Regions from separate parts of the Lysinibacillus sp. PWR01 genome, predicted to be linked through region 2. Evidence: riboswitches for the same ligand, from Rfam matches in the RefSeq annotation. Region 2 holds a riboswitch; the other holds the start of a gene.

Region 1 (4,516 bases), on a different contig from region 2:
AAAGCGAAAATCTTCTCAGAGATTGGCAAGAAAACAGAAATGTTCGCACGTTTCTCTACAGTTGCTGGTGAGCGTGGCGCAGCAGATGCTGAGCGAGATATTCGTGGCTTTGCCCTTAAATTCTATACAGAAGAAGGGAACTGGGATTTAGTAGGGAATAATACACCTGTATTCTTCTTCCGTGACCCATTACACTTTACAGATTTAAACCACGTGGTAAAACGTGACCCACGTACAAATATGAAAAATGCCAACTCTAACTGGGATTTCTGGACTTCATTACCTGAAGCACTTCATCAAGTGACAATTGTTATGTCTGACCGTGGTATTCCAGCTGGTTACCGCAATATGCACGGTTTTGGATCTCATACGTATAGCTTTATCAATGCTGATAATGAGCGCGTTTGGGTTAAGTTCCACTTCCGTACAGAGCAAGGCATTAAAAACTTAACTGGTGCCGAGGCGAATGAGATTATTGGTCAAGACCGTGAATCTTCACAACGTGATTTATATGAAGCCATCGAAAAAGGCGATTTCCCTAAATGGAAAATGTATATTCAGGTTATGACAGAGGAGCAAGCTCGTGAGCTACCATACAACCCATTCGATTTAACAAAAGTATGGTATAAAAAAGATTTCCCATTAATTCCTGTAGGTGAGTTTGAGTTAAATAAAAACCCGGACAACTACTTTGCAGAAGTGGAACAAGCTGCATTTGCACCATCTAACATCATCCCTGGTATTAGCTTCTCACCAGATAAAATGTTACAAGGTCGTATTTTTGCCTATGCGGATGCACAACGCTATCGTTTAGGAGTAAACCACTATATGCTTCCTGTTAACGCACCAAAATGCCCATTCCGTACTTTCCACCGCGATGGAGCAATGCGCTTTGACGGCAACCTTGGTTCAACTTTAGGCTATGAACCAAATAGCTATGGTGAATGGGAGCATAACTTAGACCATAAAGAGCCTGAATTACGCATTGATGGTCATGCAGGTATTCATGACTTCCGTGAAGACGATAATAATTACTTTGAACAACCAGGTAAACTATTCCGTCTATTGACTGCGGAAGAGCAACAACGCCTATTTGAAAATACAGCGAATGATATGGCTTCTGTTGAAGAATTCATCAAGCGTCGTCACATCCTTCACTGCTATCTAGCTGATCCAGCATACGGTGAAGGTGTTGCAAAAGCGATGGGTCTTTCATTAGAAGGTATGGACCTTACAAACCCATATGTAAAACAACCAACAAACGTTTAATATTCCACTTATTATTGATATCCAAATCCAACTTTTACTCCATGTGAATCCATCATTCACATGGAGTTTTTTGATTAAGAAAAGGCCTATGTCTATAATTTGACATAAGCCTTTTCTTTCATTATTGGTAAATTTGACTACCTGCTTTTTTAAACTCTTCCGCCTTATCCTTCATACCTTGATGGATCGCTTCAGTAGTATTTAAATCCTTTTCTTTAGCATAATTACGGATATCCTGTGAAATTCTCATACTACAGAATTTAGGACCGCACATAGAACAAAAGTGCGCTGTTTTTGCTCCCTCTGCTGGCAGTGTCTCATCATGATATTCCACTGCGCGTTCTGGATCTAATGACAGATTGAATTGATCACGCCAACGGAATTCAAAACGTGCTTTAGACAGTGCATCGTCTCGTTGTTGTGCACCAGGATGCCCTTTTGCTAAATCAGCAGCATGTGCAGCAATTTTATAAGTAATAACACCTACGCGAACGTCCTCACGATTCGGTAAGCCAAGATGCTCTTTCGGTGTCACATAACAAAGCATCGCTGTACCAAACCAGCCAATCATCGCTGCACCAATGGCTGAGGTAATATGATCATAACCCGGAGCAATATCTGTTGTTAGTGGGCCTAATGTATAGAAGGGCGCTTCCTTACAAACCTCTAATTGCTTATCCATATTTTCTTTTATGAGATGCATCGGTACATGACCTGGCCCTTCAACCATCACCTGAACATCATGCTTCCAAGCAATTTGCGTTAGTTCACCTAGTGTTTCAAGCTCTGCAAATTGTGCCTCGTCATTGGCATCTGCAATTGATCCTGGACGTAAACCATCACCTAAGGAAAAAGCAACATCATAAGCTTTCATAATTTCACAGATTTCCTCAAAGTGTGTATAAAGAAAATTCTCTTGATGATGATATAAACACCACTGTGCCATTATAGAACCCCCACGAGATACAATGCCTGTTACACGATTTACCGTAAGCGGTACATAGCGTAAAAGGACACCTGCATGAATGGTGAAATAATCAACACCCTGCTCGGCTTGTTCAATAAGGGTATCACGATATACCTCCCATGTTAAATCCTCTGCTATGCCATTCACTTTCTCTAAAGCCTGATAAATTGGCACAGTTCCCACTGGCACTGCAGCATTTCGAATAATCCATTCTCTCGTTGTATGAATATGCTTACCTGTCGATAGATCCATAATATTATCTGCACCCCATCGAGTTGCCCACGTCATTTTCTCAACTTCTTCTGCAATGGACGAAGATACCGCCGAATTCCCAATGTTTGCATTGATTTTCACATGGAAATTACGGCCAATAATCATTGGCTCTGCCTCAGGGTGATTGATATTAGAAGGCATAATAGCTCGCCCTGCTGCAATTTCTGAACGAACAAATTCAGGGTCCATATTTTCACGGATGGCTACGAACTCCATTTCAGGTGTTATAATGCCATTTCGCGCATAATGAAGCTGTGTTACATTTTTACCTTTTTTAGCACGTAAAGGCTTTCTTGCTAATTCAGGAAAGACATTTTCATGATTACGGGGGTCATCTGCACGACGAAAACCATTATCCTCTGGTTTAATCGTACGCCCCTCATATTCTTCAACATCCCCTCGTTCTTCTATCCATGTGCGTCGTAAAACTGGTAAACCTTTTGTAATATCCGCTTGATAGGCCGGATCTGTGTAAGGACCACTCGTATCATATACTCGAATAGGTGCATTTTCTTCATTTCCAAAACTTCCTGTTGTGGGACTTAATGCGATTTCACGCATAGGTACTAAAATATCGGGGCGTGATCCTTCCACATATACTTTTTTGCTTCCTTCAAAGCTGGACATAATCGTAATATTCTTTTCACTAATTGCTGACATGAGCTACTTCTCTCCCTTAAATATATTTTGATACAAGGACCGAATCTAGCTCACCCCAACAATCAAATAAATAAAAGCCGAATCCAAAATAATTATTTGGATCCGGCCATGAATGTAAAGGTCTATTAATTGCATACTCTGCAATAGCTTCTTAACTTTCCCACGCTGGTATGAGCCAGATCAGGTCCAAAGGGTCAAGAAACCTCTAAGCGTTTCCCTCTCAGCCTGACTCATCAGACTCCCCTAGTTAATACTATTTAGTTTGATGCTAGTGTAGCAGATATTACTAAGAGATGGAAGTTATATTTTTTATCTTTCAACTAACTAGGTAAATAATACTTCTGCAAAATAAATCACAATTGTTACGGTTATACAGCTCACAATAGTTGAAAATAAAACAGCTTGCGCGGCTGTTGCTGATTCTACATCATATTCCAATGCTAGACTAGAGCTATTACGAGATGTTGGAAAGGCACTGGCTATAAACAGTGATTGTGCGACGACTCCATCTAATCCCAATACATAAATAATGACTAATGCAACAGCTGGTCCAATAATTAATCGTGTAAAACAGCTGACAAAGACCGTTTTATTAAACATTGATTTGATCTCAAGTTGTGACAATTGCGCACCCAAGGTAATTAATGCCACAGCAATAAATCCATCTGCCACATGCTCTACCGGTATTTTGATAAACTGCGGTATACCGATATCAAAATAGTTCATAGCAACGCCTATAATCAGTGCATGAATAATGGGCATTTTAAAGAAATCTTTGATGATTGTCATACCCGACTTCGTAGAGGAAATTAAATTGTACAAACCATATGTATAAGTAGTCATATTTTGAAAGATTACAAGCATGACCTGAATGGCTACGCCAATAGGTTGCGTGGCAAAAATCATTTGAGCCACTGGAATACCGTAATTGCCAGAATTAATAAGCACCACACTATTTTTAAAGACTGCTGCCTCTGTTTTGGCTAAACCTAGCCCTTTCGCCATCAAATGACTGAGTATCATTTGACTACCGATAAAGAGCACAATAAATAATCCGACTTCTCCCAGAACAGATAATTCTACATGTGTTTCATATAAATTTACAAAAACAGCCGCTGGCATAAAGCAATATGTAATAAGCTGAGACAATGCTTTTAAGTTAAAGCGAAATTTCTTTTGTAGTATAGCGCCTATTACAAGTAACACTAAAATAGGTACAACAATTTGAAAGAAAATCATTCCGAGATACATCATATCAATGTCCCCCTTCCAGTGTTAATAGTAGTGCTGAATTCTTTTTAGGTCAATTTCTCTTACCTTCACAATAAAAGAAAGACTGCCTCTATA
Region 2 (4,516 bases):
TTTGCGGTGGAGGATTCCGCCTACGATAAAGTAGTGATTATGACTGATGCGGATACAGACGGGGCACATATTCAAGTCTTGCTATTAACATTCTTCTATCGTTATATGCGTCCACTAATTGAAGCAGGAAAAGTCTATATCGCGCTACCACCGCTTTATAAAGTCTCGAGAGGTACTGGAAAAAAAGAAGTCATTGAATATGCTTGGACAGAAAATGATTTACAAAAGGCCATCAAAAAGGTTGGAAAGGGTTACATATTACAGCGCTATAAAGGTCTTGGTGAGATGAATGCAGACCAACTATGGGACACAACGATGAACCCTGAGACACGGACATTGATTCGTGTCACAATCGAGGATGGTGCACGTGCAGAGAGACGTGTCACGACGTTAATGGGCGATAAGGTAGAACCACGTCGTAAGTGGATCGAAGCCAATGTAGACTTCGGTATGGAGGATGATTCTAACATTTTAGAGAATGAATTCATCCAACAAGAGGAGGACCAAGCATGAGTAGTACAGAAAAGTTTCAAGATTTACCGTTAGAAGAAGTGATGGGTGACCGTTTTGGTCGCTATAGTAAATATATTATTCAAGACCGCGCGTTGCCTGATGCACGTGACGGTCTTAAACCAGTACAGCGCCGTATTTTATATGCGATGTTTACAGAAGGCAATACAAACGATAAACCGTTCCGTAAATCCGCAAAAACAGTGGGTAACGTAATCGGTAACTATCATCCGCACGGCGATAGCTCTGTGTATGAGGCGATGGTCCGTATGAGTCAGGACTGGAAGGCGCGTCATATGCTCATTGAGATGCACGGGAACAATGGCTCGGTCGATGGTGATCCACCAGCTGCGATGCGTTATACAGAGGCGAGACTATCTGCTATTGCCGCTGAAATGCTACGAGATATTGGCAAGAAAACGGTCGAGTTTGTGCCGAATTTTGATGACCAGGATATGGAGCCAACCGTTTTACCAGCACGTTTTCCAAACCTATTAGTCAACGGCTCTACAGGGATTTCCGCTGGTTATGCGACGGATATTCCGCCACATGCCTTAGATGAAGTACTGGATGCTGTGTTGATGCGCTTAGACAAGCCTAATGTTAGTGTAGATGAATTGATGACGGTGATTAAAGGGCCAGATTTCCCAACTGGTGGTATCATTCAAGGTGTGGACGGCATCAAAAAGGCGTATGAAACAGGTCGCGGCAAAATCATTGTCCGTGCTCAAGCAGTTGTCGAACCAATCAAGGGTGGTAAAGAGCAAATTGTTATCACGGAGTTACCATACGATGTAAATAAAGCGAATCTTGTGAAAAAAATTGATGAGCAACGTGTAGATAAACGACTAGAAGGTATTGCGGAAATTCGAGATGAATCAGACCGTACAGGCTTACGTGTCGTGATTGAGCTGAAAAAGGATGTACCAGGGCAAGGAATTTTACAGTACTTGTTTAAAACAACGGATTTACAGGTAGCTTATAATTTTAATATGATTGCCATCCACAATCGTCGCCCAACGATGATGACATTGCCATTATTGCTGGACGCGTATATCGCCCATCAAAAAGAAGTAGTGACAAACCGCTCCATTTACGATTTACAAAAGGCAAAGGACCGTTCTCATATTGTAGAAGGCTTAATTAAAGCCCTTTCCATTTTAGATGAAGTGATTGCGACGATTCGTTCTTCTAATGATAAGAAGGATGCGAAGCTTAATTTACAAGCGAAGTTTGATTTTACAGAGGTACAAGCAGAGGCCATTGTAAGCCTACAATTATATCGTTTAACGAATACGGATATTACAGAGCTTCGTCAGGAACAGGACGAATTAAATAAGTTAATTGCCAAGCTAGAGGGCATTCTACAAAGTGAAGCCAAGCTAGTACGTGTTATTAAACAAGAGTTGCTAGACATTAAGAAACGCTTTACAGAGCCACGTCGCTCGAAGATTGAGCAAGAAATTGAAGAAATTAAAATTACATTAGATGTCCTTGTGCCAAGTGAAGAGGTTGTCGTGACAGTGACGAAGGACGGTTATATTAAACGTACATCGACACGTTCTCATGCCGCTTCAAACGGGCAAGATTTTGCCATGAAGGATTCGGATTATTTATTGTATGAAGCAAACTTAAATACACAGCACCATCTATTGCTGTTCACAAATCGTGGCAATTATATTTATCAACCTGTTCATGAGCTTCCTGACATACGCTGGAAGGACCTGGGCCAGCATATTTCCAGTATTGTCCCAACAGGGGAAGATGAATCGATTATTGCGGTCTATGGCTTTGAAACATTTGAACAGCCCAATACGTATGTCTTCACAGCCACAAAAGATGGTCAAATTAAGCGCTCACCACTCGCAGACTATGCGGTAACACGTTATTCAAAGCCAATTAAAACGATGAACGTCAAGGCTGGTGATGCGATGATCTATGCATCGTTTGTGACGGATGATGTAGAACTGATGCTAACAACGGATACAGCCTATGCGATTCGTTTCCCGATGGAGGAACTACCCGTTACAGGTGTGAAAACAGGCGGTGTGAAAGGGATCACGCTAAAAGATGGAGAAGCCTTAGTTGGTGTCAATGTGCTACAGCCTGATGTTACACAATATGTAGTGATTGTGACACAGCGTGGAGCCGTGAAGAAAATGAATGTCGCTGAAGTTGAAGTAGCAAGTCGTGCAAAACGCGGACTAAAAGTATTAACAGAGTTAAAAGCAAATCCTCACCGAATTGTAGCAGTTATACAAGCGACAGACGAGGAGCAGGTTGTGATTGAAACCGAAAAAGGCGTTCAAGAGGTAATTGCTGTACAAGCATTGTCTCGTGCAGATCGCCATTCCAACGGTTCGTTTAAAGTGGATATTGCAACAGATGGGGCGATTTCCCATGTATTAACAGCCAAAAAAGAACAAAAACCTAGCTAATATCATGCCCAGTCTCTTAGGAGAGCTGGGCTTTTGTCTTGAATACAATCGCTATTCAAAAATAGCACCTTGTCATTTAAGTGTAACTATGGGTATAATAATCATCGAAAAGTTCATAGCGAAAGAATGTAGGGGGGCTAGTAGTTGCTAGCTGAGATTGTGTCCGATAGACGCTGACCCTTTGAACCTGATTTGGCTCGTACCAGCGTAGGGAACATCTATTCAAAAAAGCAAAGTTTTGAAGAATGATTGTAATACGTCTGGGAGGAATCCTAGGCGTTTTTTTATGTTTTCAAGCAATAGTTTGAAAACCTTGTATACGCTTTCTTCTGGTGACAACATTCATTCATGAACACTTTCATATTACAAACTGGGAGGCTTTCGCATGAAAAAATGGTTATTTATTCTATTGGCAGCACTTTTGACTTTAGTGGGCTGTAGTGACAAGGAGGACAAGCAGGCAACTGACAAGCTGAAAAAGGTGTCTGTGGTACTGGATTGGACACCGAATACGAATCATACAGGTCTGTATGTCGCAAAAAAACTTGGTTATTTTGAGGAACAGGGCTTAGATGTTGAGATAATTATGCCTGGTGAGGCGGGCGCAGATCAGCTTGTTGCTTCTGGAAAGGCAGAATTTGGCGTGAGCTATCAGGAAGGCATTACACAGGCGCGTGTACAAGATGTGCCGCTGGTCTCTATCGCAGCGATTATTCAGCATAATACATCTGGCTTTGCTTCTATTGCATCAAAAGGCATTACATCGCCAAAGGATTTTGAAGGTAAAACTTATGGTGGTTGGGGTGCGCCATTAGAGCAAGCCGTTCTCCAATCATTAATGCAAACAGAAAAGGCAGATATCAATAAGCTAGATATCGTCAATGCAGGGGATTTAGATTTCTTCACAATGATGGAAAAAGACATTGATTTTGCTTGGATTTATTATGCATGGACTGGGATTGAAGCTGAGCTGCGTGGGGAAAAGATTAATATGCTGTATCTAACGGATTATAGTGATCAATTGGATTACTATACACCTGTTCTAGCTACGAATGAAAAAATGCTACAGGACAACCCTGATGTTGTCAAAGCCTTTGTTGCAGCTACATCAAAAGGCTATGAATACGCAATAGAAAACCCAAGTGAAGCAGCTGATATGTTAATCGAAGCGGCTCCTGATTTAGATAAAGAGCTAGTGCATAAAAGTCAGGAATGGCTGGCAGATAAATATCAGAATGATGCCAAGCAATGGGGAGAGCAAAAGCTTTCTGTGTGGGAAAACTATGCAAAATGGATGTCTAGCAATCATGTACTAGAGGGCGAGTTTGATGCGAAACAAGCCTTTACAAATGATTTCTTACCTAAAAAGGAGGCCAATTAAGATGGCAAATTCATTAATCAGTGTGCAAATCATACCAAAGACAGAGAAATATGAAGATGTTATACCTTATGTGGATGCAGCGATTGCTGTGATCGATGCTTCTGGCGTGAAATATGAGGTACATCCATTGGAAACAACGATGGAAGGCGAGCTTTCTACATTGCTCCAAATCATTGAAAAAATGAAT

What was found. A riboswitch is a leader RNA that binds a small molecule or an ion and turns the genes downstream of it on or off. The one in region 2 is predicted to bind thiamine pyrophosphate.
Region 1: it holds a riboswitch for thiamine pyrophosphate, as region 2 does, so the genes downstream of both, thiC (phosphomethylpyrimidine synthase ThiC) here and ACEVFT_RS14925 (ABC transporter substrate-binding protein) in region 2, are expected to answer to the same signal.

What each region holds. Positions count from the first base shown of each region.
Region 1 is NZ_JBHERJ010000104.1:12,914-17,429, forward strand. Features, by position in the region: gene ACEVFT_RS24655 (catalase) at 1-1,269, shown strand, start outside; gene thiC (phosphomethylpyrimidine synthase ThiC) at 1,391-3,169, opposite strand; TPP riboswitch at 3,310-3,424, opposite strand; gene ACEVFT_RS24665 (AEC family transporter) at 3,494-4,423, opposite strand.
Region 2 is NZ_JBHERJ010000073.1:47,533-52,048, forward strand. Features, by position in the region: gene parE (DNA topoisomerase IV subunit B) at 1-513, shown strand, start outside; gene parC (DNA topoisomerase IV subunit A) at 510-2,948, shown strand; TPP riboswitch at 3,069-3,179, shown strand; gene ACEVFT_RS14925 (ABC transporter substrate-binding protein) at 3,334-4,329, shown strand; gene ACEVFT_RS14930 (thiamine-binding protein) at 4,331-4,516, shown strand, end outside.